2 regions of the Mesorhizobium sp. CA4 genome follow, and region 2 is predicted to be linked to the other one. Evidence: riboswitches for the same ligand, from Rfam matches in the RefSeq annotation. Region 2 holds a riboswitch; the other holds the start of a gene.
The links. A riboswitch is a leader RNA that binds a small molecule or an ion and turns the genes downstream of it on or off. The one in region 2 is predicted to bind cobalamin.
Positions count from the first base shown of each region.

Region 1 (5,328 bases), on a different contig from region 2:
GCCGAGCAGGCGCTCGGCCGCAAGCGCGAAGGCATGCTCCTGGTTCATCGGCGCGCAATAATCGAGCCGGTCGAGATAAGGCACGGCCTGCAGATAGGTCTTGGCCTCCATCAGCTTCTCGGTGCCGCGATGCAGCAGGCCGATATGCGGGTCGACGCGGTCGACCACCTCGCCATCCAGCTCCAGCACCAGGCGCAAAACGCCATGCGCCGCAGGATGCTGCGGACCGAAGTTGATGTTGAAGTTGCGGACGGAGGTTTCAGCCATGGGTCGCCCTACTACTTCGCCTTCTCATCCCCGGGAAGGACGTAATCCGTTCCTTCCCACGGGCTCAAGAAGTCGAAGTTTCTGAATTCCTGCTTCAATTCCACCGGCTCATAGATGACCCGCTTGGCCTCGTCGTCGTAGCGAACCTCGACGAAACCGGTCAGCGGGAAATCCTTGCGCAGCGGATGGCCTTCGAAACCATAGTCGGTGAGAATGCGGCGCAGGTCCGGATGGCCCGAAAACAACACGCCGTAAAGGTCGTAAGTCTCGCGCTCGAACCAGTCGGCACCGGGATAGACGCCGGTCAGCGACGGCACCAGCGTCTCCTCGTCGGCCTGGACCTTGAGCCGGATGCGCACATTCTGCTTCGGCGACAGAAGGTGATAGACGACATCGAAGCGCTTGGCGCGCGAGGGATAGTCGGCGCCGCAAATGTCGACGATCGAGATGAACTGGCAGCGCGGATCGTCGCGCAGGAAGGTGGCCACCTCGATAAGATTGCCCGGCTCGACCGGCACCGTCAGCTCGCCATAGGCAAGCACGGCTTCGCCGATGCGGCCGGAGAGCTTCTCGCCGAGATAGGTGGAGAGTTCGTTCAACGCCAGGGTCATCGGCTCACCGCTCGATCGTGCCGGTGCGGCGGATCTTCTTCTGCAGAAGGAGAATGCCGTAGAGCAGCGCTTCCGCGCTCGGCGGGCAGCCGGGCACATAGATGTCGACCGGCACGACGCGGTCGCAGCCGCGCACCACCGAATACGAATAGTGGTAGTAGCCGCCGCCATTGGCGCAGGAGCCCATCGAGATGACGTAGCGTGGCTCCGGCATCTGGTCATAAACCTTGCGCAGCGCCGGCGCCATCTTGTTGGTCAGCGTGCCGGCGACGATCATGATGTCGGACTGGCGCGGCGACGCGCGCGGCGCGACGCCGAAACGCTCCGAGTCATAGCGCGGCATCGAGGTGTGGATCATTTCGACCGCGCAGCAGGCGAGGCCGAAGGTCATGAACATCAGCGAGCCGCTGCGCGCCCAGGTGATCAGCGCTTCGGTCGAGGTGACAAGAAAACCCTTGTCGGCCAGCTCATTGTTGATTTCGAGGAAGAAGGGATCGTCTTCCCCTACCGGCCTGCCGGTGTTGGGGTCGATGATGCCCTTGGGCTTCGGCGCGACGAGGGTGCCTGAACTGTCGTTCAATCCCATTCCAGCGCTCCTTTTTTCCATTCATAGGCAAAACCGATGGTCAGCACCGCCAAGAAGACCATCATCGACCAGAAGCCGAGCATGCCGAGCTTCGAGAAGGACACCGCCCACGGGAACAGGAAGGCGACCTCGAGATCGAAGATGATGAACAGGATCGACACCAAGTAGAAGCGGATGTCGAACTTCATGCGGGCGTCGTCGAACGAGTTGAACCCGCATTCATAGGCGGAAAGCTTTTCCGGGTCGGGATTGCGGTAGGCCACCAGGAACGGAGCAACGATGAGTGCCAGACCGACGATCATCGCCACGGCGATGAACAGCACGATAGGCAGGTACGAACTTAGGAGTGCGCTCATGCGGCGACTTTCCTTCGGTGGGGGCAGTTCATTTTGATTACAGCAACGAACTCTAATGCGGAAGCGTGACAGATTAACCGCTGAACCGTTTTAACGGGCCCATGCTGCAACGCGGCGAGGGTTAGCGCAGCGGTTTCGGTGACGCAAGTCAAACCTTGTTCAAATCGCGGCCCTGGACGGCTTATCGGAAGAAACTGGTCCGATCCGCTCCTGTTTGATTTCCTTCGCTTTTTACTCCACTTTTCTCTCCTGACATATCTCCCGCCATTTGCCTGCTAGCATGGCCGGAATCACGGCTGAAGATCTAACGGACGATCGGGGCAAGGACACCTGATGAAGGACAAGATTTCGCTGGCCATGGCGAGGCGCATTGCGCTCGGCGCGCAAGGGTTCAACGACCCTCGCCCCGCAGGAGTTCCGGATCGCCGGCACCTTGCCCGGGTGCTTTCGCGAACCGGCCTTCTGCAGATCGATTCCGTGAGCGCGGTGGTGCGCGCGCATTATATGCCGCTCTATTCGCGTCTCGGCCCCTACCCGCTTACGCTGCTCGACAATGCCGCGGTCACCCGCAAGCGCGCCGTGTTCGAATACTGGGCGCATGAGGCGTCGTTCCTGCCCGTCGAGACCTATCCTCTGATGCGCTGGCGCATGCAGCGCGCCGAGCAGGGCGACGAGATGTATCTCGGCCTGGCGAAATGGGGCCGTGAACGCAAGGAAATGATCGACGAGATATATAGAGAGGTCGCTGATCGCGGTCCGATCGCCGCCTCCGATATCGATGGCCACAAGGGCAATGGCGGCTGGTGGGGCTGGAGCGAGGCCAAACACGCGTTCGAATGGCTGTTCTGGGCCGGACGCATTACGACCGCCTACCGCCGCGGCTTCGAACGCTATTACGACCTGCCCGAGCGCGTTTTGCCGCAGGCGGTGCTCGACCTTCCCGTACCCTCGGTCGAGGACGCGCATCGCGAATTGCTGCGCATCTCAGCCCGCGCCCACGGTATCGCCACCTATGGCGACCTGCGCGACTATTTTCGACTCGCGCCGGGCGACACGAAGGACCGCATCGAGGATTTGGTCGATGCCGGCGAATTGCTGCCGGTGAAGGTCGAAGGCTGGGACAAGACCGCCTATCTCCACAAGGACGCCCGTTCCCCGCGCCGGATAGAGGCGCGCGCCCTGCTCGCCCCCTTCGATCCCGTCGTCTTCGAACGCACCAGGACGGAGAAACTCTTCAATTTCCGCTACCGCATCGAGATCTACACGCCGGCCGAAAAACGCCAATATGGCTACTACGTTCTGCCCTTCCTGCTCGGCGATCGGATCGTCGCCCGCGTCGATCTGAGAGCTGACCGCCCGGCCAGCATCTTGCGCGTCCACGCCGCCTATGCCGAGGCCGGCGCCCCGCCCGAAACGGCCGCCCAGCTTTTCGATGAGCTGAAGCAGATGCAGGGCTGGCTCGGCCTGGAGTCGATCGAAGTGACGCCGGCCGGCGACCTCGGACCGGCGCTGGCCGACATCAAGGTGTCGTAGCTGCGCGTTGACAGGGACCTAACCGTAAGCCTAAATCCTGACCCAGACGGTCTTCTCCCGGCAAAGGGAGGAGCCAAGAGGGAATGCGGTGCGGGCCAACACCCAAATCCGCGGCTGTCCCCGCAACTGTAAGCGACGAGCCTCTGCCGAAAACCACTGGGATGTTCCCGGGAAGGCGGCATTCAGGGCGACGACCCGTGAGCCAGGAGACCTGCCGTCTGAGACTTTAAGTATCCGAATACCCGGCGGGTTTTCCGGGCAAGGAGCATGGTTTTGGATCGCAACGGCAGTTTCCCGGCAAACAGTGCGGATAATCCGTCCGAGCCCGACGCTTTGGCCGGTGTGACCGTCATCGTCTGCTCATCCTGCCGCGACGAGACGGGTTCGGATGCGCATCCGCGCGCCGGTGCACTGCTTGCCGAAGACACGCGTCGGGCTGCCTCCGGCGAAAAGATCAGCATCCGTACCGTCGAATGCCTCGGCAACTGCAAACGCCGGCTGAGCGCCGTGCTGCTGCGCGACGGCTGCTGGAGCTACGTCTTCGGCGATCTGAACACGACCAGCGGCGCTGATCTCGTCGCCGGCGCAAAGCTCTTCGCCACCTCGACCGATGGCCTCATCCCCTGGCGCGGCCGGCCCGATTCCCTCAAGCGCGGCCTGGTTGCCCGCATCCCCCCTCTCGACATGCTGAAGGACTGACCATGACCGCATCCGTTTCCCGTGTTCCCTGCACCGTCGTCACCGGCTTCCTCGGCGCCGGCAAGACGACGCTGATCCGCAATCTGCTCGAGAACGCCAAGGGCAAGCGGCTGGCGATCATCGTCAACGAGTTCGGCGATGTCGGCATCGACGGCGAGATCCTGAAAGGCTGCGGCGTCGACTCTTGTCCGGAAGAAAACATCGTCGAGCTCGCCAATGGCTGCATCTGCTGCACGGTTGCCGACGATTTCGTGCCGGCGCTCGACCAGATCCTGTCGCTCAACCCCAAGGTAGACCATATCCTGATCGAGACCTCGGGCCTCGCTCTGCCGAAGCCGCTGGTGCAGGCATTCCAGTGGCCGACGGTGAAGAGCCGCGTGACGGTCGACGGCGTCATCGCCGTGGTCGACGGCCCGGCGCTCGCCGACGGCCGCGTCGCCTCCGATATGGATGCGTTGCAGGCGCAGCGTGCAGCGGACGATTCCCTCGACCATGACGATCCGGTCGAGGAGGTGTTCGAGGACCAGATCGCCTGCGCCGACCTGATCATCCTGTCGAAGAGCGACCTGATGGATGCGGCGGGCTCCGCCCGCGCCAACGCCGTCATCGGCGAGCATGTCGCGCGCGCCGTCAAGGTCGTGCCGACAGCGCAGGGCAAGGTTGACCCGTCCGTGCTGCTCGGCCTCGGCCTTGCGGTGGAGGACGACATCGAGAACCGCAAGACCCATCACGACGACGAGCTCGACCATGAGCATGATGATTTCGATTCCTTCGTCCTCGACATTCCGTCGATCGCCAATCCCGACGAGCTGGCCAAGCGCGTCGCCATTGCCGCCGAGCAGGAAAACGTGCTGCGCGTTAAAGGCTTCGTCGAGGTCGGCGGCAAGCCGATGCGGCTTCTGCTGCAGGCCGTCGGCCCACGCGTGAACCACTATTACGACCGCGCCTGGACAGCCGATGACGACCGCCGCTCGCGGCTCGTCGTCATCGGCCTCAAGGGGCTGAACCGCCCGGCGATCGAGCGTATCCTCGCCGGCTGAGGCAAATCCGGACTCCGATGCACATCCTCGCCACCACATCCGCTTCGCTCGACGATCTCGCCGAGCCGATCGACCTCAGGCAGACGCCTGCGGATGTCGTGGCATTGTCTTTCACCGACAGCGATCTCGCCGGCCTTGCCACGGCCTGGAAGGCGGATGCGGCGCGGCTGCCTTCGATGCGGTTGGCGGCGCTGCGCGACCTTCGCCACCCGATGTCGGTGGACCTGTGGATCGAC
Region 1 is NZ_JAIUHK010000006.1:186,657-191,984, reverse strand. It holds gene LB528_RS07655 (NADH-quinone oxidoreductase subunit D) at 1-267, opposite strand, end outside; gene LB528_RS07650 (NADH-quinone oxidoreductase subunit C) at 279-878, opposite strand; gene LB528_RS07645 (NuoB/complex I 20 kDa subunit family protein) at 883-1,464, opposite strand; gene LB528_RS07640 (NADH-quinone oxidoreductase subunit A) at 1,455-1,820, opposite strand; gene LB528_RS07635 (winged helix-turn-helix domain-containing protein) at 2,154-3,353, shown strand; cobalamin riboswitch at 3,384-3,587, shown strand; gene LB528_RS07630 (DUF1636 family protein) at 3,627-4,052, shown strand; gene cobW (cobalamin biosynthesis protein CobW) at 4,055-5,092, shown strand; gene cobN (cobaltochelatase subunit CobN) at 5,110-5,328, shown strand, end outside.
Region 1: it holds a riboswitch for cobalamin, as region 2 does, so the genes downstream of both, LB528_RS07630 (DUF1636 family protein) here and LB528_RS18330 (CbtB domain-containing protein) in region 2, are expected to answer to the same signal.

Region 2 (5,328 bases):
GTTCACAAGCCCGATGCGGTTCGACAGCCATGCGGCGACCGGAAATGAGACCGCCGATAAAATACCCGACCAGAAAAAGAACACCCCGGCAGTCGACAGCGAAAGTCCAAACTTGCTGAACAACCACAAAGCCATGAGCGACTGCACCGCAAACCCGCCGGCGAACGCATCGATGCTGAACAGGGCCGCCAACTTGTAAACAATGCCACGCGACGGCCCAAGCGCCGCTGCCGGCCGGTCCTTGGGCGAGGTTTTGGGACCGGCTGGAATGCGCGCGTAGACCAAGCCTCCCGCCATGCCGAGACATGCATAGAGGACGAACATCGCCTTCAGCGCCGTTAATCGCGACATCCCGATCGTAACCAGAAAGTCCGGGCTGGTTGCGGCAAGGGCGCCAAACGCTGCCGCCAGCGCACCCAACAGGCTGTAACGCGCGAACGCCCTGGTGCGGTCCGCATCGGCGACGAGCCGCGACAGGACTGCATGCTCCAGCGGAACGAAGATGCTCACGCTTCCTGACGAAGGATTGATGGTGCCCAGGAAGGCCACGAGCAGAAGAAGTGCATAGGTGCTTGACTGCGTATAGGCCAGCCCGGTTGCGATCATCAGGCCGGACGCAGCCAGAAGCAGGGTGCGCCGGTCTGCGCGCACCGCCAGGAAGCCGATGCCGAGCGTCAACAATGCCGAACCAAGGAGTGCAGCGGTAGCCACGACACCGATCTCCAGCGGTCCAAGCCCGATCGACGCTAGATATACCGGCAGGAGCACTGCGGCGAAGCCGTCCCCAAAATCCCGGAGGGCGCGCGCCGCGTAGATGTCCGCAGCGCGGCCTCCTTCTGGCTGGTAGCCCGGCAGTTCGGCGCCGGCCGGGCCAATGCCGCCGCCTTCGGAATTTCGCCGGGCCTGCGTCAAAGTCAGCTACCCGTCCTAAGATGCACTTGATCGAGCGCCAGCTTCAGCCCTTTGGCCAACTTCCCGACATCGTCATTTGCCCAAAAATGCATGAAGAACAGCCGGGGTTGATCGTCGAGCATGTGGTTGTGCACAGCCGTCACCTCTATTCCGCTTTCCCGCAGAGCTCGTAGCACCGGATTCACTTCAGAGGCGATCAGGACGAAATCGCCGGTGATCGCGGCCTTGCCGTTTCCAGTCGGCTGGAAGTTGATGGCAATCGCAGAGCCCATTGCATCCGGCACCTCCATGCCATCGTCCTTGATGGTTTCTGCGCGCGCGATGCTGACCTGATAGACACCGCCATTGACCTTGCCTTTGTGGCCAAGCGCCTGGTCAATGGTTTGCGTATCAAGATCGATCGCTTTCGAAGCAGCGGCGGTGCTCGCCGGTGCGTCCGAAAGCGGCGTTCCACTCTGCTGCAACGCCGTATGCAGCGCCGCAGCCAGCTTCTCCGGATCGCCGTGCCCAAGGACGTGCATATACATCGTCTCCGGCTGGGCCCTCTGCAGATGATTGTGGAGGGCCGTGATCTCGATGCCGCTTTCAATCAGTTTCATCATTACCGGGTCGATCTCAGGCACGGTCAACACGAGATCGCCCATGACCATGGCGTCGTGATCGCCCACGGGTTTGAATGCGAGCCATGAGCCGAGCGCCAGGGCCGGTTTGAGTTCCACGCCGTCGAGAGTGACTTTCAGATCGGAACGAGGCAGCCCGACGCGGTACACTCCCCCTGGTGCTTCTGTGCCGGATTTCCCGAGCGCCTGCGCTACCGCCTTCCAGTCGGGTGCGGCAAGGGAGGGCTGGGCAATTCCAAGGGAGGCTGCTAACGCGAGGCCAGCTATGATTTTTCCATGCATGATTTGCTCCTGTGTTCAGCCCAGGTGCCCAAATGGAAAACGTCTGCCGTTCCGAGATGACATCACGCTCGCGGAATTGTGATGCGCGCCCGGTTTCCGTGAACGTGAACGCCCTAGGCCGTGCGGCTACGCGGCGCGCCGATAATCGACCATGCGGCGGCGGTGAGCGCCGCTGCCGTGGCAAGCAGCACCGCGAGACTCGGCAGGTGGAAGAAGATGTCCCGCCAGCGTGGCTCGATGACCGCGCCGGTGCTGAAGGCCTCGCCGCTATGCTGGCACAGGATCCACGACGCGCTGCTGCGCACCATCTCGGCATCGATGTCGGAGATCAGCGCCTTCGCGTTGCGTTCGGCAGAGGGCATCGTGGCCATATAGGTGAGCAGCGCCTTGGCGGTGGCGAGATAGGCGTGGCTACATTCGTTGAACGGGCTCTCTTCCTCGCCAAGACTTCCCGGCATCAGGCCCCAGAGGCAGTAGGTGAATTGCAGATTGCCGTGATTGTAGAGCCGCCGGAAGGTCGGGTCGGTCACGGTCTGGCGTTGGGCAAGGTCCAGGATGTCGCCTCGGTAGCGCGCAATCACCACCATCTGGCCGTGGGTCAGGCTGGGGATCTGTATGCCTGGGGGAGGCGGGGCCGACGAGCCGCTATGCGCTTGCGCGGATGTGGCGGCCAGAAGTGCGAGCAGCACCGAAACCGAGCAATTCCAGGAAAACTGTGCTGCGGTTTTCCGTCCGGAATTGCGAGAAAACAAAGGGCCAAAGTGGCTCGGCGGTCCTACCCACCGGTGAGCCATTTTGGCCGCCAGGGCGCGAAACCGTGGCGGCCAGCGCATCGGATTCAGGCGTAGCGGCGTGCCGGGCTGCGCTGGTCGCGCACCGCGACCACGCGCTCGGCAGCCGCGCCGAAGCCGAGCCCAACGACGGTCCACAGCACCAACTGGATGCCGAGCGAGGCGACGCGGAACTGCCACAGCACGGTCGCCGAGAAATTCTCTGGCACTTCGTTGATATCCGGCAGCGCCGCCTTCACCAGCGCGAAGACGACGAGGAAGGCGAGACCCGCGACGATCGAGGCGTTCCAGGCGCCGAGCCGGTTCCACAGCCGCTGCGCCAGGCCGACCGCCGCCACCATCGCCGCGATCGAGACGACGATCATGATGAAGAACAGCTCGGTGCGGTAGCCGATGGTCTCGGCATTGCCTACCGCCGGCGGGTTGGCCGGGTATTTGAGACTCGGAACCACGATCGCGGCAAGGAAGCCGAGCAGCGCGATCAGCGCCGAGGTGCCGCGCGGACCGAGCGAGCCCAGACGGCCATAGGCATAGGCGAAGACCAGCGAGAACAGCCCGCCAAGGGCGGCGCCGTAGACCAGCACGCCGGTTGCGAGACCGATGCCGGCCTGCGTGGTGCGGCTGACCATCTCGGGTTCCGGCGCCACACCGGCTGCCTGCGCCTGCTGGTCCTCGAAGGCGATCGCCTTGTCGACCTGCGGCTCGCCATAGACGCGCGCGAAGGCGAACGCCAGAATCCCCGCAACCAGCCCGACAAGCATGCCGCGCAGCAAAAGTTTTCCGACCATGTCACTAATCCTTCTGAGCAATTCCAGGAAAAGTGCTTAGCGGTTTTCCGTTCGGAATTGCGTTAAGCCAACCAAGCAATTCCAGGAAAAGTGCGTAGCGGTTTTCCGTCCGGAATTGCGTTAGATCAGAATCGAAAGGGGTTCAGCGATGCTGAACCGCTTTAGTGGCAGGGGAAGCCGAGCAGGTGGCGGCCATCATGCACGAACTCGTGCACATAGGTGCCACGGATCAGCGACGTCGCGCCTTCTTCCGCGCCGACGAAATAGATCGCCATCATCAGCATCAGGCCGGCGAAGATGGCCCACGGCAGAAGCTCGCGAACCGGAATCGCAACCGGACCGTAGCTGGGGGCGAAGGTGGTGTCGGACATATTGACCTCCCGTGGGATACTGCGTCCCGTTGATCGAACAATGCTGCGGAATAAGGCCTGACTTTCGGCTGGTGCCGATCACAGTGGCGCGACCGTGCCGGACTCGCACCGGCTTCCAATCCCGTATAGCGCTAAAACACTTGTCAGCACTTCGTTCGTCTGTCAACGACATGCAATGGCCAATACGGCTTCGCACGGCCGAAATTTCACTAGACCACGGAGTTTTGGGATGCTCGCCCGCCTGACGATGATCGCAAGCGGCGCGACGCAGGCCACGCGCAAGGGTCGTTTTCCAAGTGACGAGGCGCCGGAGCCGCGGGCCTTCGAGCGTGCCGGCGCGCTGGCCGCTTCGCTGCGCCGCGCCGACCGCGTCTGGACGAGCCCGGCGCTGGCCGCGCGTCAGACGGCCGACGCGCTCGGCCTTGACGCGACGGTCGAGCCGTTGCTTGCCGAGCAGGATTTCGGGCGCTGGGCCGGCAAAAGTTTCGAGGAGGTGCAGGCGGAGGATCCGGAAGGCATGGCGGTATGGCTTTCCGATCCGGATGCCGCACCCCATGGCGGCGAGTCGCTTGCCGCGGTGGCCTTGCGCGGCGCGGCACTGTTGGAGCGCCTGGCTGCCGAGAGCGGCCACACCATCGCGCTCACCCATGCCGTGCCGATCCGCGCCGCCATCGTGCATGTGCTGGGCGCACCGCTCTCCTCGGTCTGGAAGATCGACCTCGAGCCGCTGTCGCTCACCGAATTTCGCAGCGACGGCCGCCGCTGGGTGCTGCACGCGAGCGGCGTGGTCGCCGGCGCAATATAACGCTGGATAACCGCTCACCTGCCGACCAGCGGGCGAGCCTCGCCGTTTCAGCAATCGCTAACGGAACGGAAACGCCTCGCTGCTATGGTGCGGCCCCGTGGCGAGGAGAGCCTTGCCCGAGGAGTCCGCTGCCCATGGCCGAATATCCCGAGACCGAGCGCCGTCTTCATGCGCGCGAATTCGTGCTCAAGGAAGCCACGATCATCGCCAACGGCGTCCGGATCGGCTGCACGATCAGAAACCAGCACGAGCAGGGTGCGGAATTGCGCGTGGCCGCCGATATGGGCATCCCCGAACGCTTCCTGCTCGAGGTTCCGGCTGACGACACGGTCTATCGCGCTTTCGTGCGGTGGCGGCGCAACGACCGCGTCGGCGTGGCGCTCTACAGCAACGCGCCGAAGGACTGACGCGCCCCGACCATCGAAGCGGTGCCGCTGCTGCTCGACAATCCGGTGCGCGAGTTCGTCAAGAAAGACGGCGAGAGGGTCGCCTAGATGCCGCCGGATTGATCCAGGTCGCCTCAATGTGCCGTGTGCGCCGATACCCGCGATGCCGGCCAAGCGCTTGCGGTATTCGGCCGATGTCACGCCGACATGGCGCGAAAAAAGCGTGGGCGCAGCGTGTAGGCGGACGGCCGAACTTTACATTTTTGTAAATTGCCCTCGGCGGTTAATTCGCGATACGGCTCGCCAGCGGTTCGGCTCGGATATCCGCGTGATGGGTACTTCCGGATGAACGGGCCGAGTCGAATTCAACTTG
Region 2 is NZ_JAIUHK010000021.1:90,706-96,033, reverse strand. It holds gene LB528_RS18350 (MFS transporter) at 1-855, opposite strand, end outside; gene LB528_RS18345 (DUF1259 domain-containing protein) at 915-1,814, opposite strand; gene LB528_RS18340 (hypothetical protein) at 1,928-2,503, opposite strand; gene LB528_RS18335 (CbtA family protein) at 2,653-3,393, opposite strand; gene LB528_RS18330 (CbtB domain-containing protein) at 3,555-3,764, opposite strand; adenosylcobalamin (AdoCbl) riboswitch at 3,765-3,908, opposite strand; gene LB528_RS18325 (histidine phosphatase family protein) at 3,994-4,569, shown strand; gene LB528_RS18320 (PilZ domain-containing protein) at 4,704-4,976, shown strand.